One region of the Dyadobacter chenwenxiniae genome, then DNA from elsewhere that is predicted to be linked to it. Evidence: riboswitches for the same ligand, from Rfam matches in the RefSeq annotation. Region 1 holds a riboswitch; the other holds the start of a gene.
The links. Region 1 has a riboswitch for S-adenosylmethionine ahead of MUK70_RS29640 (homoserine O-acetyltransferase family protein). Riboswitches for the same ligand answer to the same signal wherever they lie in the genome.
Positions count from the first base shown of each region.

Region 2: linked by a shared signal. The riboswitch ahead of MUK70_RS02865 (cysteine desulfurase family protein) and the one ahead of MUK70_RS29640 (homoserine O-acetyltransferase family protein) in region 1 are both predicted to bind S-adenosylmethionine.

Region 1 covers NZ_CP094997.1:6,903,952-6,909,300, reverse strand. The annotation lists gene MUK70_RS29650 (PQQ-dependent sugar dehydrogenase) at 1-699, shown strand, start outside; gene MUK70_RS29645 (glycerophosphodiester phosphodiesterase) at 833-1,603, shown strand; gene MUK70_RS29640 (homoserine O-acetyltransferase family protein) at 1,656-2,705, opposite strand; SAM riboswitch class I at 2,829-2,936, opposite strand; gene MUK70_RS29635 (M20/M25/M40 family metallo-hydrolase) at 3,076-4,005, shown strand; gene treA (alpha,alpha-trehalase TreA) at 4,017-5,349, shown strand, end outside.
Region 2 covers NZ_CP094997.1:691,510-696,858, reverse strand. The annotation lists gene MUK70_RS02875 (EamA family transporter) at 1-455, shown strand, start outside; gene MUK70_RS02870 (hypothetical protein) at 798-1,049, opposite strand; gene MUK70_RS02865 (cysteine desulfurase family protein) at 1,106-2,284, opposite strand; SAM riboswitch class I at 2,460-2,553, opposite strand; gene MUK70_RS02860 (HEPN domain-containing protein) at 2,744-3,163, shown strand; gene MUK70_RS02855 (hypothetical protein) at 3,142-3,507, shown strand; gene MUK70_RS02850 (sulfatase) at 3,581-5,002, opposite strand; gene MUK70_RS02845 (sulfatase) at 5,015-5,349, opposite strand, start outside.

The DNA.
Region 1 (5,349 bases):
ACAAAAAACGGCGCGGCAGATTTGCTTTCCGACAAAATCATTAAAGGCGGCAGCGGCAATTGGGGAACCTATCCAATGCCCCCGCATCCTAATCTGACCACGGCGCAGTCCCGCGAGCTGGCTGGCTACATTCTCTCCCTAACCGGCGAAAAACCCGTATTGGCAACGCAAGGCAACATTAACCTCGAAGAACACGTAGGACAAGGCACCGAAGGTGCATATGTGCTGGCAGCAAATTATACGGATAAAGGCGCAAACGGCATTGAACCATTAAAGGGAAGCGCTTTTGTAGTTTTGAAAAACCCATTGGTTCAGCTGGAAGATTTTGAAAAAGGCAATGTAAGCGTCTCTATCGGCACAAAAAACAATGGATTCGTAACCTCAGTCCCGGCGGGGAACGGCAAGTTTGTAAGCTTTACGAAGATTGATCTGAACCACATTAAAAAAATAAAATTTCGGATACAGGAAGAGGGCGAAGGCGGAATATTGGAAATCCGGCAGGGAAGCGTCGACGGGTCATTATTAGGTTCGATAGCGATAGCCGGGGTGAAATCAAAAGACCTTAAAAGGGAGTGGAAGGAGCTGCGGGCAGACATCAAACCCACCACCGGACAGACCGATATTTTTCTGGTTTTCACAAATCCCGATAAGAACGAAAAACTGCTTTTTTACATTGACTGGATGCTTTTCGAAAGATAATGCTTCCTGAAAATTAACATTAAGCTAACACCGCTGAGCGAAACAAGCTTTAATTTTCGAATCTGCTTTGGATTTCGGTTCAGGGTAAATCCAGGTTAATGTGTTCTTTTTATATAAGTCCAAATTCGAAAAAATGAAAAAATTCTTATCCATTATTGCAGTTGGTTTGCTTAGTCTGACCGCTTTTGAAAGCATGTCTCAAAACAAAAATAAAGTCATAGCGCACCGTGGCGCCTGGAAAAATACGGGCGTAACCGAAAATTCCATCGGCGCATTGGAACATGCGATCAAGCTGGGCTGCTATGGGAGCGAATTTGACGTGCATATGTCGGCCGATTCCGTGATTTATGTCCTTCATGATCATTCAATTAAAGGAACGCACATAGAAAAAACGAATTCCCAGGAGCTTTCGCAGATCAAATTGGAAGACGGTACGGCATTGCCAACTCTGGAAGCTTACTTGAAAGCGGGTGCGAAACAAAAGAAAACGCGGTTAATCCTTGAAATAAAAACCTCTTCTATGGGCAAAGAACGTTCGCTGGCATTGGCCACGAAATGTGTGGAAATGGTGAAGAAATTGAAAGTGGAAAAGATTACGGATTACATCGCATTTGACTTTGACGTTTGTAAAAAAGTAAAAGAACTGGCTCCAAAAGCACATGTGGAATATCTGAACGGAGACAAAACACCGGACGAAATTCAAGCTGCAGGCCTCGACGGCATTGATTATAACCAGGGCGTATTGAAGAAAAAGCCGGAATACATTGCCGCTATCCGTGACAAAAAACTCACTACTAACGTCTGGACAGTGAATGATGAAGAATCAATGAAATGGTTTCTGGAAAAAGGCATTGATTACATCACAACCAATGAGCCGGAACTGCTTTTAAAAATCACGAAGTAAGATTGAGACAAGTCCAGACTTTCCAAGTTTTGAAAACTTGGAAAGTCTAATGCTAAATCCTCGCGGTTTGCAACTTGCCATTTGTTTCCTGCCAAGCTCTGATTACTTGTGTTAACTGCTTATATTCGATCAAAAAGCCGTCGTGGCCATATAGGGAATCAATTTCCTGGAAAACAGCGTCCGGAATGTGCCGGGCCACAAATTGCTGTTCGGATAATGGGAAAAGCAGGTCGGATTTGATGCCCAACACCAATGTTTTGGCCTTGACCAACCCCAATGCATGCACAATTCCGCCGCGATTACGGCCCACATTATGCGAATCCATGATCTTGGAAAGCGTCCAGTACGAATAAGCATTAAACCGTTTCACAAACTTATCGCCCTGGTATTGCTGATAAGACGATGCCCTGAAGTCATCAATCTGATCCGGATTATCACGCGCCTGTGTAAAGTTATAAGTGTCGTAATTTCTGTATGAAAGCAGTGCAATGGACCTCGCAGCGCGCATGCCCATGCTTCCCGCCTCATCCGTGCCATCATTAAACGTCGGGTCCGCCTCGATCGCCATCCGCTGGGATTCATTGAAAGCAATGCCCCAGGGCGAATGCAGCGCATTGGAAGCAATCAGGATCAATTCCTCAAAAAGGTCCGGCACTTCCACCGCCCATTCCAAAGCCTGCTGGCCACCCAGCGAGCCGCCTATACAAAGCTTGATTTTCCTGATCTCCATTTCCTGCCGCAGCAAATCCATGGCACCAACCACATCGCGGACTGTAATGGTCGGGAATGTTCTGTAAAACGGTTTGTGCGTACGCGGATTAATGCTCAGCGGACCCGTTGAGCCATAAGCTGAACCCAGCACATTCACACAAACGATGAAATATTTGGCAGGATCAAAAAACTTGTCATCCCCTACCAGGCCATCCCACCATTCTGCTGCGTTAGAGCTGCCGGTTAGTGCATGACAGATCCAGACAATGTTGTTGTTATCAGCGTTTCGCGTTCCATAAGTGGTGTACGAGAGCTCGAAGCCCGGCAGTTCACCACCCATTTCCAGCGCGTAGGCGTAAGGATATTTAAATGTTTTTTGTTCCGCTTGCATAGTGCCAGAGCACAGGTTTTAATTCAAAGATTTAACAGACTGCTCCGTGGAATGCACAGGGCAGATGCGAGAATAAAGCCATCCGGCTTACGGAAATTTCTAACTGTAAGTTCACGCGAATTGAGTTTATATCTCCTAATAACTTAGGTGGGAATTAGCACCTTTCTCCATCGTGGTAGCAGGTTGCCAGAGGTTCATTGAGCCCATTCTCTCGCCTCTTCTTTATAAATCAATCGCACACTAGGTGAAGCAACTGACTTGATGCTGCAATATTAAGCGCAGATGCCTGAAAATGCAAATAAAAGCGCAAATTCTATTTTGCAGGGGATGTAGGGCGGTTTATCTTTGCCCTTTAATGCTACTCTGTTCAATGAAAAAATACTTAGTCCTCCTTTGTTTTGTTTGCCAAAATGCTTTTGCCCAGCTGCCCTCTCCCGATAATATTTCCAGGCACGTTTACAAGCTTGCGTCGGACAAAATGCAGGGCCGCGGAACGGGCAGCAAGGAGAACAAAAAAGCTGCAAAATACGTGGCGAAGCAATTCAGAAATTACGGACTTCAACCAAAAGGAACAGACGGTTATTACCAGCCATTTACAGCGAAAATCAAACGCGTCGTGGTGCCGGACAGCTTACGGGAAACCAATAATGTGATCGGCTTTCTGGATAACGGGGCTGAGCATACCATTGTAATCGGTGCTCATTTTGATCATTTAGGCTTGGGAAAACAGGGGAGTTCAAAGGCTGAAAAACCCGAAGGACAGATCCACAACGGAGCCGATGATAATGCTTCGGGCGTTGCAGGATTGCTGGAACTTGCCAGATATTTCTCCGAAAACGACGTAAAAGAGCCTTATAACTTCCTGTTTATTGCATTTGGCGCAGAGGAACTGGGTTTGCTCGGCTCGCGCCATTTTGTAAACAATCCTACATTGCCATTGGATAAAATCAATTTCATGTCCAATATGGATATGATCGGTCGTTATGATGCTGGCCGCGGCGTGGGGATCGGCGGCTTTGGAACGAGTGAAGAATGGCCTGAGATATTCAAGAATGTCAAAAATGAAACCAAGTTTTTCACAGACAAGGCAGGAAGCGGCGGCTCGGATCATGGATCTTTTTATGCCAAAAACATCCCGGTCCTTTTCTTTCACACAGGCGGACATGATGATTATCACAAACCAACCGACGATCCCGAAAAAATAGATTATAACGCTGCGGCAGGCATTTTAGGCATTCAAATTCAACTCATAGAAAATGCTATGAAGCTGCCCAAACTTACATTTACCACAGTCCTCTAACCACAATAAATTTGTACGGATTCATTGCACCAACTTTCACGTATGGTCAGTCACATGTTTCTCCGGATGACTTGTATGGGACGCTTTTCCGTGATATCCAGCACAGTCATATTTTTAAGGATTCCAAAACCTTCGCCGATGCGATCCCCCTGGAAGATCCCGTCCTGATCATTGAAAGATATCACCACGAAAAGGGCGAACCGGATTTCGACCTGCAAACATTTGTGAGTGCAAATTTCCGGATGCCTGTGCACATTAAGTCCACTTTTAAGGCAGACAAAAGCTTATCCACTTCGGAGCATATTAAAAGGCTTTGGCCTGTTCTGACCCGTCAGCCCGAAAACCAGGAACGCGGCGGTTCCCTGATCCCGCTGCCATTTCCCTATGTTGTCCCTGGCGGGCGGTTCCGGGAAATCTATTACTGGGACAGCTATTTCACAATGCTCGGCCTGAAAGAATCCGGGAGAACGGATCTGATCGAAAGCATGGTGAACAACTTTGCATATCTGATCGACAGCTTTGGCTACATCCCTACCGCCAACCGAACCTATTATCTGACAAGGTCCCAACCGCCGTTTTTCTCACTAATGGTCCGTCTATACAGTGACATGGCCGGGAAGAAAATCCTGAAACGCTATTTGCCCCAGCTCCAAAAGGAATACGATTATTGGATGCAGAGCGACGGCCCTGCGCATGAACCGTTCACAGCACACAGACGGCTTGTAAAACTGCCCGACGGCGTGCTGCTGAACCGATATTGGGATGATAAGGCCACACCTCGTCCCGAATCTTACCGGGAAGATGTTGAATTAAGTGTTGAAGCAGCGGAGCGATTTCAAACGGAGCCTGATGCCGTCTTCAGGCACATCAGGGCAGCTGCCGAATCGGGATGGGATTTCAGCAGCCGGTGGTTTGCGGATGAAAACGATTTTGCAAGCATTCACACCACAGACATTCTACCCGTTGACCTGAACTGCCTGATGCACCACCTCGAAAAAACGCTGGCCGAGGCTTATTTGCTGAATGATAATTCGGGCATGCATTTGATTTATGAGGAAAAAGCCCGCTTGCGAAGCGCTGCCATTCAGACCTATTTCTGGGATGAGTCGCGCAATTATTTCATGGATTACGATTTCAAAAAGCAGACTTTTACCAAAGCCCTGACACTGGCAGGCACATTTCCGCTTTATTTCAAACTGGCTACCAAATCGCAGTCACATTATTTAAGAGGTTACATTCGCCTGAATTTTATGCGTTCCGGCGGTCTTTTAACAACTACGGTAAAGACCGGGCAGCAGTGGGACGCGCCAAATGGCTGGGCACCTTTGCAGTGGATCACTTACA
Region 2 (5,349 bases), 960 kb from region 1:
TGGCCCTTGTCGTCTTTGGCTCAATGGCTTGGGCAGGTGGTTCTTTGTATTCCAAATATAAATCAGGCACGAACTCGGCAACTGTCAGCTCCACATGGCAGATGCTCGCGGCAGGCATTGCGTTTCTGCCAGGAAGCTTTATTTCCGGAGAGTTCACCAACCTGGATCTTGCCGCAATTCCTATGGATGCCTGGCTGGCAACGACTTATCTGATCATATTCGGATCAATCGCTGGTTTCAGCGCTTATGTATGGCTTCTCAAAGTGCAGCCGGCTACGAAAGTGAGCACATATGCATATGTGAATCCCGTTGTAGCAGTGCTCTTAGGCATATTTTTCGCGAATGAATCCATTTCCGTGCTCCAAATCGCAGGGCTGGTCATCATCCTTGGAAGCGTGCTTTTGATCAACCTGCACAAGTATCGCAAGCCGAAAGAAGCTGTTTCTGCTTACTAAGGCGATTCCAGTTACATGCCTCCGGCATTCGGAACTGCCTGGGCCGGGCGATTTTTGCTACCGATATTTTATGCCTCCGGCATTGGCTTAATGCCTGGGTGGACGATTTTCCTACTGAAATTTTACGCCTCCGGGATTGAAACTGCCTGGGCGAGGCAATTTTCTACCGAAATTTCATGCCTTTGGCATTTGGCTTAATGCCTGGGCGGACGATTTTCCTACCGAAATTTTATGCCTCTGGCATTGGCGTTCCGCTAGTGCCGGAGGCACGAAATATTGGTAGCAAAGATAAATAAGAGAAAATGGAAATCCCGGAGGGATGTAACTGCATCCTATACTTTATTAACAAAAGCTTGCATCTGTGATCTGCTCCACATCGGAAATATCCCTGTTTGTTCTGATCAGGGCAAAGATCCGTTCGAAGTCTATGAGTTGAGAGGCTTCAAACGCGATTACGCCTACGAACTCTCTTCCTTTACTGATGAAATTGAGGTGTTTAATCCTCGCACCTTTGACTGATTCTACTATGGAGGTGATTTTGTGAAGGTTTACAGCATTTCTGTAAATGATTTTCAGGAAAAAGATCTTGCTCATATTAATTGTTTCTGGCTAATGGATGTTTGATGATTCTCGCAGAAAGCTTTTCAGGCTTAATTTGCTAATTCGTAATGAAAACGTGAATAGCTGTTGTGCGCAACAGGATCAGTATGATAAATGCCCACAATGGCTCGGACGATATGGTCGATCTCGTCAAATGTGTTGACCTTGCTAAATGAAAAACGGATATTTTCTTTATCCTTTTGACAAGGAAGCGCGGTGATGACATGCGAGCTGCCCTGGCTGGAACAAGCACTGCCGCCAGAAACGGCAATTCCCAGATTATCAAGGCTTTTAACCAAACTTCCCGCAGCCAGACAAGGGAAGGAAACATTGAGAATGTTTACCAGGCTGTTTTCAAGCGAATGGCTTTCCCCATTGTAACAAATGCCGTGCACGCCGCTGATCGCCAGCTTTGAAACCATATATTGTTTCAACTTACAAATTTTGTTGTGGTTAGCTTCAAGGTCGCGGTAAGCCACTTCAAGCGCCTTCGCCAGTCCTACAATGCCCGTAACATTTTCTGTTCCGCCCCGCTGCCCTTTTTCCTGGCCGCCGCCAAAGATCTGCGCCTTGATGCGGTGTTTTTTATTGATATAAATAAAACCAGCCCCTTTTGGTCCGTGAAACTTGTGCGCGGAACCCACCAGAAAATCGATAGTCGTCTGGCTCAGATCGAACCATTGCTTTCCGATTGTCTGGGTGGTGTCCGTGAAAAAAATAGAATCATAACGTTGAGCAAGTTTATTGATCGCATGGATATCTGTCAGATTTCCAATTTCATTATTGCCGTGCATCAGACAAATCAATGTCTGGGGATTGGCTCTTAAAAGGTTTTCGAGATGATACAGGTCAACATTGCCGCGCTCGTCCAGCTTCACAAAGCTGGTTTCGATGTCGCCCGCTTTTTCGCGCTGGAGAATCGTTTGCAAAACGGCTTTATGTTCAATTTTGCTCGTCACAACATGGTTAATGTCATAGGTCTCAATGGCACCTGAGATCGCGAGATTGATGGCCTCGGTTGCGCCGGAAGTAAAATAGATTTCTTCCGCAGATGCATTTAAGACTTTTGCAACCGTCTTTCGGGCATCATCCACAGCATCTTTCACCTTCCTGCCAGCCCAGTGGGTCGAGGAAGGATTGCCAAAGGTTGCGGTAAAAAATGGGAGGATAGCTTCAATCACTTCCGGATCCAGTGCAGTTGTGGCGGCATTGTCGCAATAAATTTCCATGTTGATCTAAGTGTTAAATTTCAATATTCAGTTTGTCAATTTCCAAATGCCGCAACTTTCCTGAGTAGTCCACACCGATTCGGCCAAACGCGAAACCGCCATAGACATTCCCGGACAAGCTTTTGGCTTTCCTTAACTCGATTTTACTCTGTTTACTCCGGTGGTTGGATTCTCAGATTTATCATTAGAATTAGGTTGGGGCACCTTAAAAAGTCATAGGTTGCCAGAAGATCATAGAGCCTAACCTCTCCCTTCCTTCTTTATAAATCTACTAATTCGATAGACAAAGATTGAATAAAGATTTTAAGAATGCAAGCGGAAGGAAAAAATTTGTTTTGAGCGACCGCAGATTCAATGATATCGACCTAAGAATCAATGCTTGGAACCTTCGGCTTATTGAGCGGCTCTAAGTGTGAATGTTATTGCTAGCTTGCAGTTACAATTCATGACACACTAGCATTGGCAACTTTAACAGAACTTAAAACACTAGCACTGATCAGGCTTAAAGAAGCGCAAGCTTTATACAATAATGGCTATTATGAAGGCGCTTATTACGTGGGTGGTTATGCGGTTGAATTAGGTTTAAAAGCTGCCATTTGCAAAAATCTCAATGTAAATATCTTTGATAGGAAGGAGGTTTCTGGTAGTTGTTTGAAAGCTTTTCTGACCCATGATCTTTCCGATTTGACCGTTCTGGCAGGTCTAAAACCTGAGTTGAACATTTTAATTAAAGAAATTAATTCCTTCAACATAACCTGGTCTATCGTTTCTGATTGGAATGAACAAAGACGTTATCAATCTGGTTGTCCAGGACAGAAGGCCAAAATTTTCTTGGATTCTGTAAACATTGTAATGATATGGATAAAGCAACATTGGTGAAAAGGTTGAAAGAAGCTTTTGTTGAAAAGAGGAACGCAGGATTGCTTGTAGACGCGATCGGTCTTGTGCCCGCATATCACGGTGCCGTTGATGATTGCTACACACTGGGTGTAAGTGCGCCATCATTAAAAGACATACATGTTTACGCCAAAATGGGCGCAATCATCGATATTCTTTTCGAATGTCTGACATCGGAAGAAAGAGCGTTTATCGACCGTGTACGCGTTTTCAACAATGTTGAAGAGCTTGAATCTGCCAAAGAAAATGAATTTGAAGAATATCCATACGAGGGTTATGACTCCTATGCCAGAGCGCCCAAAGCTGAGTTATATGAGGTTGCTTAAACACTTGGTTTCCAAAAAGATCTAACAGACGAACTATACACTTATGCATAAAAAAGGCCCTGACAGGCCTTTTTTACTTTGTATCGGGATAGCCTTTTTGTAAGAGCATCGACATTTCGTTTACTGTGATGATGTAGGTGCTTTCTTTGGCCAGGTTCGTAAATTCGTTTGGGTCTTTCTCGTGATCATATAATTCAACGCCGGCTTTTCCTCCGTCCCATTCCGTGTAGCGGAAGCGTTCGGTGCGGACGCTACGGCCGAAGATTTGGTTGCGCCGCACTTGGGTATATGCAGCTTTGTCCCAAATTGCATCGGGGTTTTTGAGCAATGTTGTCAGGCTCTTACCGCCTAGCTTTTGTGTAGGCGTCAATCCGCAGAGCTCTGCTAATGTAGGGTAAATGTCGAGGAGTTCGACGGTTCTGCCAGAAGCTTTTCCCTTCGTTCCGCCTGGAACCGACACGATGAGCGGAACACGTGCCGAATTTTCAAACAGACTCTGCTTCATCCATTGACCGTGCTGGCCAACATTATAACCATGGTCGCTCCACAAAACAATGAGCGTTTTATCCGTCAATTTCAAACGGTCGAGCTCGTCTAGTACACGTCCCACCTGCGCGTCCATGAACGTTATTGTCGCATAATAAGCCCTTAATGCTTCTTTTCTTTCCGCAACGGACAAACCCCAGTGGGATGGTTTGGTGGAAATCGCAGCTTCGGGAATGTCATCCTGGTCATTTTCGATTTCTTTGGGAAGCGGGATGGTGGCCAGCGGATATTGGTCGAAATATTTCTTTGGCGCTACGTAAGGCGAGTGCGGACGATAAAATCCAACGGCCAGAAAAAACGGCTCATTTTTCTTTTCCTTTAACAACTTGATGGCTTCGCTCGCCACCATGCCATCGGTTTGCTCCTCGTCCGTCCCTTCGCTGGCATGCCAGGCTAATGCGCTTCCCAGGCCGCGGTCGGGGGTCAGATTCTTGACCAGCGGTTCTTCTGTTTTATCGCGTCCTTTCGGGTTTATTTTATTGTCCCAGGAAATAGGGTCATCGAGTCCGTCAGTTCCAATCTGGCCGGGAACTCCGTAATGGTAGATTTTGCCGACGCGGGCGCTGTAATAATTGTTGTTTTTAAACAACTGCGGCAACGTTACCACATCCGGCAAAATCTTGCGGAAGTGGGTTTGCAACTCGTAAATCTTTGTAACATCCGGTCTTTGACCAGTCAAAAGGGATGAGCGGCTTGGGCTGCACAACGGAAATTGCGTGTAAGCCCTGTCAAATTTGACGCCCCGCCTGGCCAGGCGATCGATATTTGGTGTTTTTACATATTTGTTACCATAACAACCCAGATCCGTATTGAGGTCGTCGACTGCGATGAAAAGCACATTCAACTTCTTTGCATTGCCTTCTTTCTCATCCAAAGCGAAACTTTTTTGAACATTAAACCCGGAAAATGAGCAAACCAGCAATGCGGAAAATACGTATCGTTTTATCATTGGTTATGGAATTTATTCTTTGCCCTCTTTTACTGTCGGGGCGTCTTTCTTGTTGATAGCAGGCAATGATTTTGCCAGTTTAATTTTTTCAGCTGAATATTTTTGAACCTTAGCCAGATTCTTGAATTCCTGAGGATCATTTTCGTGGTCGTACAATTCCTCAGAACCATCATTGTAACGTATATAACGCCACTTTTCAGAGCGAACAGCATGGTTACCAAAGCCATGAGTTGTAACCGAAGGGTGCTCCCAGGTGGCCGAAGGATTTTTCAAAAGCGGCACAATGCTGTTCCCTTCCAGCTCTTTTCTGGCGGGCAAATTACACAATTCTGCCAGAGTTGGGTAAA